Regions from separate parts of the Paenarthrobacter sp. CAP02 genome, predicted to be linked through region 1. Evidence: predicted binding sites of a transcription regulator. Region 1 holds the regulator's gene; the other holds the start of a gene.
What was found. Region 1 encodes LexA, which represses DNA repair genes until DNA is damaged. Its sites were predicted from a motif close to TCGAACANNTGTTCGA; they were not measured.

Region 1 (4,419 bases):
ACTTCGTTCGATCCATTGGCAGCCCAGATGTTGTCACGGGAGAGACCGTGACCCAAGTACTCGGCCAGGGATTCGCGAAGCTCGGTGAACTCGCGGTCGGGATAGCGGTTCAGACCGGTGGCAGCAGCGGCGACGGCCTTCGTAATGGCGGCCTGCACATCCGCCGGGACCCCATGGGTGTTCTCGTTGACGTTCAGCAAAATGGGGACATCAAGCTGCGGTGCGCCGTAGGGGCTCAGTCCACGCAGGTTGGTCCGGAGGGGAAGTCGGTCAAGTCGCTCAAGCTGCTCACTCACCCAGTCAGTTTAAGGGGCCGCTGCGACTGCCAACTAACTGTGACGCCGGGCCACCCCTGTTTCGCGCAGGGTCCGACACTTAGTTGGCGGGTACGAAGAGCTGCTGACCGGGCTGGATGCGGCCGCCACGAAGGTCATTGAGCTGGATGATTTCCGAGATGACATCGCGGGGGTCCCGCTCAGGGGCTGCCGCTCCTGCAATACCCCACAGGGACTGGCCGGGCTGGACAGTGACTGTAACGGCGACTGGGGGTCGAAGCTGTGACTGCGAGTCGGAGGCCTTTGCGGGCGCGGTGATGAAACCGGCAAGGCTCAGCAGCGCAGCCACCAGCAACATGGCGGGGATGCCGAAGAACACAATCCGCCCCCGCCGGGTCAGGCGCAGGCGAGCGGGAGCCTGGGTGGTGCGGAAATCAGCGAACGTAGTGATTGCGGACATGAGCTGAGCCCTTCTGAGCTATTGCCAATGTGCCGGATGCCCGGCGCCTGGCTGCCAATTCTTGGTGTTCTCCTGTGCCGGCCCTTGGATGTTCGAACACTTTCTTCGAACATCGGGACTCAGCATCAGGTTTATAGAACACATATTCGAACCTTGCTATGACATTTTTAGCACTTATCAACGAACGGTGTCGAGACTCGCTAGAACAAATGTTTGATAAACGCCTGTGGCTGCCCTACGTTTGAGTGAAGAAACAGCACTGTTTCAGTGGAACAGGAGGGTCTGACATTTTGCGGGCCCCACTTCCCCGGACGCACTCCGGGGACGGAATGGAAAGGCATTGGCGAACATGGCAGCGAAAGCCACGGGCGGCGCGGTACCCCTGCGGAGCCAACAGCCTCAAAAGAGCCCCAAGAGCCTGACCGTCCGTCAGAAGAAGATCCTGGAAACCATCCAGAGGTCCGTGAATGACAACGGATACCCGCCCAGCATGCGTGAGATCGGCGACACCGTCGGCCTTGCCAGCCTCTCGAGCGTCACCCACCAGTTGTCCCAATTGGAAAAGCTCGGGTACCTCCGCCGCGATCCGAAGCGGCCCCGGGCCATGGAAGTCCTGATGCCCTTGACCCTGGACGGCGGTCCTATCCCCGGCGTCGAAGCACCCACGGCGCTTCGCAGCACGGGCGGACTCGCTGTGACGGAACTGGCCAGCGCCAGCGATACAGCGATGGTTCCGCTGGTGGGCCGCATCGCCGCCGGTGGTCCCATCCTGGCCGACCAGACCGTGGAGGACGTTCTCCCCCTCCCGCGGCAACTCGTGGGGCATGGCGAACTGTTCATGCTCAAGGTCGCCGGAGATTCCATGATTGACGCGGCCATCTGCGACGGAGACTGGGTAGTGGTGCGCCGCCAGAACGACGCCATCAACGGAGACATCGTTGCCGCCCTCCTGGACGACGAAGCAACCGTGAAAACCTTCCGGCAGCGCGACGGACATACGTGGCTGCTCCCCCAGAACACCCAGTACGAGCCCATCCTTGGCGACCAGGCCACCATCATGGGCAAAGTCGTCTCGGTACTGCGCTCCCTCTAGCCCTCACGCGGGTCCTGAGAACCCCTCTGGGAGGTAGGTGGCCTTTGCCGACCCCAGCCGCTCCAGGACACCACGGACTACTTTGCGGTCGGTTGTGGCCCAAAATGGCGGCAGGGCAGCCCGAAGGAACCCGCCGTAGCGTTCTGTGGAGAGCCTGGAGTCAAGTACCGCCACCACACCCTTGTCACCGGTTGATCGGATCAGGCGCCCAGCTCCCTGGGCCAACCGAATGGCCGCGTGGGTGGCCGACACGGCCATGAAGCCGTTTCCGCCGGACTGCGCGACCGCCCGTGAACGGGCGGTCATCAGGGGGTCGTCCGGACGTGGGAACGGAATGCGGTCTATGACCACCAGTCGGCAGGAGCCGCCCGGAACGTCCACCCCCTGCCACAGGGACATGGTGCCGAACAGGCAAGTGTCCGGCTCATCAGCGAACTGCTTGACCAGCGCAGCCATGGTGGACTCGCCCTGGCAAAGGATGTCGACGTCAAGGCGGAGCCGCATGGCATCCGCCGCTTCCTCGGCTGCCCTCCGTGAAGAGAACAAGCAGAGCGCTCCCCCACCCGAGGCCCTGATGAGGTCTTCCAACTCGTCAAGGGCTTCCGGCGATGTACCCCGACCAGGCTTGGGCAGGTGCTTGGCCACATAGAGCACACCCTGCTTGGGGTAGTCGAAAGGCGACCCCACATCGATGCCCGTCCAGCTCGGGGCGCCGTCACCGATCAGGCCCAAGCCACCGGCGGCAGGTTCAAAAGCCGCGCCTATGGCTAGCGTGGCGGAGGTAAGGACCACCGTGTGGCCGGCAAAAAGCCCTTCACGCAAGCGGCCTGCGACGCTCAACGGCGCAATGTTAATGAGGGCGGGTGCTGTTTCATCAGGCTGGGAGTAGCCCTGCTGGGGGTCGAAGTTGCTGTTTCGCGAGAACCACACCACTTCCCTGTTCTCCTTGGCGGCGAGCAGGCGTTCGCACAATTCCAGGATGAGCATGAGCCGTGAGCGCGCCAGTTGCCGACCGCCGTCGACCGCGTTTGAAGAGTCCGTCTTCGAATCCGAGAGTGCCGCGCGTGTGGCGTCGCGCAACTGGTCAAGGCAGTCGAGCTGTTCTTCGTTGAGTCCGTTGGGCAACAAGCCATTGGGCGCGCCTGCGATGGCCATATCCAGCCGGTCAGCCGCAGCGTTGAGGGCATCCACAGTAATGGCCGTGTGCTTGCGCGCACTGGACGCTGCAGCATGGACCATGGCCACGGACAACTGACCGGACACGGCTCCGGTCACGCGATCCTGAAGTTCGTGGGCCTCATCGACCACCACGACGTCGTACTCGGGGAGCACGGCCAGGCCCTCAAACGCACTCACGGCCAACATCGCGTGATTCGTGACGACGACATCCGCTTCCGCTGCGCGGGACCTTGCGAGTTCACTGAAGCATTCCTCGGCCATGGGGCATTTTTGCGCCCCGAGGCACTCCATGGATGTGACCGAAACCTGCCGCCATGCACGGTCGGTGACCCCCGGCATGAGTTCGTCGCGATCGCCGGTGGACGTCTTCCCGGCCCACTCACGAAGCCGGACCACTTCCTTGCCGAGCTGCGATTGCGGCCCGCCCATGGACGCAGCAAAGTGCGGAACGCTGGTGTCCTCGCCCAGTGAGAACAGTTGTCCCTCGGAGGGCTCCTCGCTGGGGAAACCCCCCTCAAGTTTCTGCAGGCAGACGTAGTTTGCCCGCCCCTTCACCAACGCCACATTGACGGGGCGCTTAAGAGCGGGGTTGATGCTTTCCAGCAGCCGGGGAAGGTCCCGGCCTACGATCTGGGTCTGCAGTGCCAAGGTGGCGGTGGACACGAGAGTTGGTTTATTGCTGTCCATCGAATGCGCGATCAACGGAATCAGGTACGCCAACGACTTACCTGTTCCGGTCCCCGCCTGGACCAGCAGATGCTCCCCGGTCTCGATTGCCCGGGCAACGTGTTTGGCCATCTCGTGCTGGCCGGCACGGCTTTGTCCGCCCATGCCGGCAACAGCCCGGTCCAACAATTCGAGGGTGGCCTGTTCGCCCACCGACTCGACGGCGTCCGCCGCCACCTTCTCAACCATTGCTGACGAATGACTCCAGCTCGGCTGCCAGTCCTTCGCGGACCATGACAACCACGTGCGTCCCGGATTCCTCGTGGTCAAGGCTCAGGATTTCCGAGTCGGAGCTGTGCAGCTTGCTGATCATGTCTCCGCGGTCGTAGGGAATCAGCAGCTCAAGGCGTACACCCGGCCGTGGAATGGACCGGCTGATATCCTCCAGCAGTTCCGCGATGCCCTGGCCCGTGCGGGTTGAAACCACCGCATGGCGGGGCTCCTTTTGCTTCAGTCGCTCAACGACGAAGGGATCGGCGACATCGACCTTGTTCAGGACAATGATTTCCGGGACCTTCCGGGCATCGACTTCCGTGAACACGGACCGCACTGCGGCGATCTGTCCCTCGGGATCCGGGTGCGAAGCGTCGACGACATGAAGGATCAAGTCCGCATCCGCCACTTCCTCCAGCGTGGACCTGAAGGCTTCGATCAGCTGGGTGGGCAGCGAACGGACAAACCCCACG
Region 2 (4,419 bases), on a different contig from region 1:
GGTCGGCTTCGGGTTGGACTCGGTCATCGAGGTTACTTCGGCTCTGGCGTTGTCCTGGCAGTTCGCTGCCAAGGACCCTGAGCGGCGTGAGCACCTGACGTTGCGGATCATTGCCATTTCCTTCTTCGCTTTGGCCGCGTTCGTGGCTGTGGACGCTGTCCGCTCACTGACCGGGGCGGGTGAGGCTCAGCATTCAACGCCGGGCATCGTCATTGCTGCGTTGAGTTTGGTGATCATGCCCGTGCTGTCGTGGGCCCAACGCCGTGCCGGGCGGGAGCTTGGCTCCAGGACGGCCGTCGCCGATTCCAAACAAACCCTGCTCTGCACCTACCTCTCCGCTGTTCTGCTGATCGGTTTGGTCCTGAACAGCACCCTGGGCTGGTGGTGGGCCGATGCCGGCGCGGCGCTGGTCATTGCCGGTATCGCCGTCCGGGAAGGTATCAACGCTTGGAAAGGCGAGGCTTGCTGCGCTGTCCCGCACGCCGATTACGGCCACGCTGACGAAGAGGATGACGGCTGCTGCGCGCCCGCCGAAAAGACGTCACCGGTGTCCGCTCCGGTAGTCGTCGAACTTGCGCGGCCAGCCGCCGAACCAGCGGATTCCTGCTGCGCAGGCTGCGGATCGGATGCCGTGGCGGAGCCTGTCACTGTGAAGCTTGGATCAAAGCCGGCCGATCGATGAGCGCAGTCATGACCGCCCGAAGGGTCCGCACTGCGATTTGGATCCTCTTCGCGGCAATAATCGGTGCCGGCGTGATCTGGTACGCAGTGCTCACCACCAACAAGCCAGCTCCGGCTGCCCCACTCGCGGCCACTGACGCCCAGCTCGTCAGGGAGAACAGTCACCGGGTCACGAGCCCGGCCATCGAGAAAGCCCAGCTGGTCGAGTTCCTGGACTTCGAGTGTGAATCATGCCGCGCCGCTGAACCCTTGGTAGAGGAATTGAAGAAGGAATACGGGGACCGGATTACGTTCGTCCACCGCTACTTCCCACTGCCCGGCCACAGGAACTCCGGGACCGCCGCATTGGCTGTGGAAGCCGCCGCCCAGCAGGGAAAATACCAGGAGATGGCCTCCAAACTCTTCGCAACCCAAAGCGAATGGGGAGAAAAACGCGACTCCCAAGCGGCCCTGTTCAGGACGTTCGCCCAGGAACTCGGTTTGGACCTAGCGCAGTACGACGCCGCGATCACAGACCAAGCAACCAAAGACCGGGTCAGCCAGGACGTCGCCGACGGCAAAGCCCTCGGCGTGACCGGCACCCCTACGTTCTTCCTGAGCGGAAAGAAACTGAACCTGAACACCGAAGCCCAATTCCGGCAGTTCCTCGACGAGGCCGCGCCTTAGGAGTCCCGCTGTAGGCCCAGACGGGATGTCCCCTCCGCGCTCACCCTCAACCTTTGCTGCAGTGTTCCTGCACGAAACGCACGATTCCCCGTGCGACGAGTCCGCCCAGCTCCTAATTTCACACCTGCTGGCGGTCTTGCAGGCCTTGAATGCCAAACGGTCGTGCGTCCCCCCAAATTGGTGGAGTCAGAACAATGTCCCCCAACGGATGTACACTCGAGTATCGAACATATATTCGAATAAAGGTGTGTTGTGGGCGTTATCGTCGGCCCCGCGTGATAGATGCGGGCTTTTCCCTGGCGTCGGTGCTGTTGGCTCCCGTCGCTGTTGCTGCGGGCTATCCCTCCCCGGCACAAGACTATTTTGATGGCCGGATCGACCTCAATGAGCACTTAATCAAGGACGTGACCAGCACGTACGTGGTGAGGGTTACCGGGCAGTCCATGGAGGGTGCCGGGATCAGTGACGGTGACGAGCTGATCGTGAACCGGGCGCTTGAGCCCAAGGACGGGTCCGTCGTCGTTGCCGTATTGGATGGCGAGTTGACCATCAAACGGCTCCGCATCACCTCAAGGGGTGTGGTACTCCAGGCGGACAACCCTGCTTTTCCGGACATCACGGTGGCTGCGCTGTCGGAATTGACCATCTGGGGGGTGGCCACCACGTGCCTGCACCACGTTTAGCCGGTGCCCGGCGGTGCGGTGGAATTTCGGACCACCAGGCGCGGCGTGAGGCGGATGTCCGCTGTGGGCGCGTCAGGGTTGGCCAGGCGCTCGAGCGCCACGAAGCCGGCTCGGCGGCCCAATTCGAACGCCTGCAGGTCAACTGACGTGAGATCGATGCCGTGCAGTCGGGACGTCTTCGAATCGTCGTATCCCACCAGTGACAGATCCTGGGGGATGGACAGGTTCATTGCGTAAGCAGCTTCGCGGGCGCCAAGGGCGAGTTGGTCGTTGTGGGTGAAGATGGCGGTCGGCCGGTCTGCCAGGCCAAGCAGTTCCCATGCTGCCCGCTGCCCGGCCTCCTGTGTGAAGTCCTCCGCCGACAACGTCACCGGCGCGAACCCGGCGTCGAGCATGGTTTTCTCGTAGCTCTGCCGACGCGCGGTGTGTCCGTCGTAAATGGGGCCGGCCAGATGGGCGATCCGCCGGTGCCCGAGGCCAAGCAGATGTTCTGTCGCGGCGCGGGCACCGGTCACATCATCGGAGTACACACTGTCCACGCCGTCGACCGGGCGGGTCACGCTGACCAGCGGCACTACCCGGGCCAGTTCCTGCACCTGGTGGTCGGTGTCCAGGAGTGTCGCGGCGATAATGATCCCCACCCTGGCTTCAATCAGGGAGTCCAGTGCGCCCCGATCCACGCCGTCGACCGACCGGGAGACGCTCAGTATGAGCCTGTTGCCGTCATGGGGGAGTGCTGTGCGGACGCCGCTAAGGATGTCTGCATAGACCTCGTTTCGGATATCCATCAAATAGAGTCCGACGGCGGAACGGTGCTTGCGTGCCAGATCGGCGGCCGCCGCGTTGGGCCGGTACCCGAGACGTTGGGCGGCCGCGAAGATGGCTTCCCTTGTCTCGTCGCTGACCCCGGGGGCTCCGCGAAAGGCGAACGACACCAGCGTCCTTGACACTCCGACTTCGCGGGCCACATCGCTCTGCGTCGCGGGACGATGCCATTGTTCAGGGGCCATGCCCTCCATCTTCCCATGGCGAATATGAGCTAAAGTTCATCATTTGTTAGTTTGACCTTACATTTAAACCTTTCGCGCGTTAGTCTGTATTCAGAGCGGGCGGTTATGACCCGCACCACACTGACAAAGGAGTCCTGATGTCTGCTACGCAAATGCAGCGGGGAAGCGCCCACGGCGTCGCGCTTCCCCCGCTGACCAACGGCCCGCATCGAAAGCGCCTTGGCCTTGTGGCCCTGGTTGCAACGTTCGGTGGCCTGTTGTTCGGCTACGACACTGGCGTCATTAACGGCGCCCTGCGACCAATGACGGTCGACCTCGGCCTCACGCCGTTGACCGAAGGCGTTGTCACCAGCTCGCTGCTGTTCGGCGCGGCGGCGGGAGCCGTTGCGGGTGGCCGGCTCTCCGATTCCTGGGGGCGCCGGAAGACCATCATCTTGCTGGCTGTGCTGTTCCTTAGCGGCACGATCGCCTGCGTCTTTGCCCCAAGTTTCGAGGTCATGGTCCTGGGGCGGGTCATTCTCGGCCTTGCCGTCGGCGGTGCATCCACGGTGGTCCCTGTGTTCCTGGCCGAGCTGGCACCCTACGAAATCCGCGGCTCCCTTGCGGGACGAAACGAACTGATGATCGTCATCGGTCAACTCGCAGCCTTCGTGGTCAACGCCATCATCGGCAACATCTGGGGTGAATTCGGCGGAGTGTGGCGGGTCATGCTCGCCGTTGCCGCGCTGCCCGCGATTGCCTTGTTCTTCGGCATGCTCAGGATGCCCGAGTCGCCACGTTGGCTGATCTCCAAGGGGCGGTGGGAGGAAGCCCTTGCTGTCCTGAAGACGATTCGGTCCGTAGAGCGGGCAGAGGCTGAAATGGCTGATGTGAAGCACCTCGCCGACGAGGAACGAGCCTCCCGGGCCACGTCCTGGGCTGCACTGAAGGACAAGTGGATCCTGCGCATCATCCTGGTGGGCATCGGGCTGGGTGTGGCCCAGCAGCTGACCGGCATCAATTCGATCATGTACTACGGCCAGTCGGTGCTGGTGGAGGCCGGGTTCGATTCCAACGCGGCGCTCGTTGCCAACATTGCACCGGGCGTTATCGCGGTAGTTGGTGGCATCATCGCACTGACGCTCATGCAGCGGATCAACCGGCGTACCACCTTGCTGCTCGGTTTCACGCTGACCACCGTGTGCCACTTCCTCATCGGTATTGCGTCCATCGCATTACCGGTCGGAAACCCTGCGCGGCCCTTCGTGATCCTCTTCCTGGTGGTCGCCTTTGTTGGCTCCATGCAGACGTTCCTGAACATCGCCGTCTGGGTCATGCTGTCCGAGATCTTCCCGCTCCACGTCCGCGGATTCGCCATTGGGATCTCAGTGTTCTGCCTG

Region 2: ABHM97_RS03680 (LexA family protein) is a predicted target of LexA. The motif match lies at 1,571-1,586, and genes of this name have one in related genera.

The regions. Positions count from the first base shown of each region.
Region 1 covers NZ_JBEEII010000011.1:74,719-79,137, reverse strand. Annotated here, with positions in the region: gene ABHM97_RS17980 (histidinol-phosphate transaminase) at 1-296, opposite strand, end outside; gene ABHM97_RS17975 (LysM peptidoglycan-binding domain-containing protein) at 376-735, opposite strand; gene lexA (transcriptional repressor LexA) at 1,085-1,828, shown strand; gene ABHM97_RS17965 (ATP-dependent DNA helicase) at 1,832-3,922, opposite strand; gene hflX (GTPase HflX) at 3,915-4,419, opposite strand, start outside.
Region 2 covers NZ_JBEEII010000002.1:171,729-176,147, reverse strand. Annotated here, with positions in the region: gene ABHM97_RS03690 (cation diffusion facilitator family transporter) at 1-682, shown strand, start outside; gene ABHM97_RS03685 (DsbA family protein) at 679-1,347, shown strand; gene ABHM97_RS03680 (LexA family protein) at 1,623-2,030, shown strand; gene ABHM97_RS03675 (LacI family DNA-binding transcriptional regulator) at 2,027-3,040, opposite strand; gene ABHM97_RS03670 (sugar porter family MFS transporter) at 3,178-4,419, shown strand, end outside.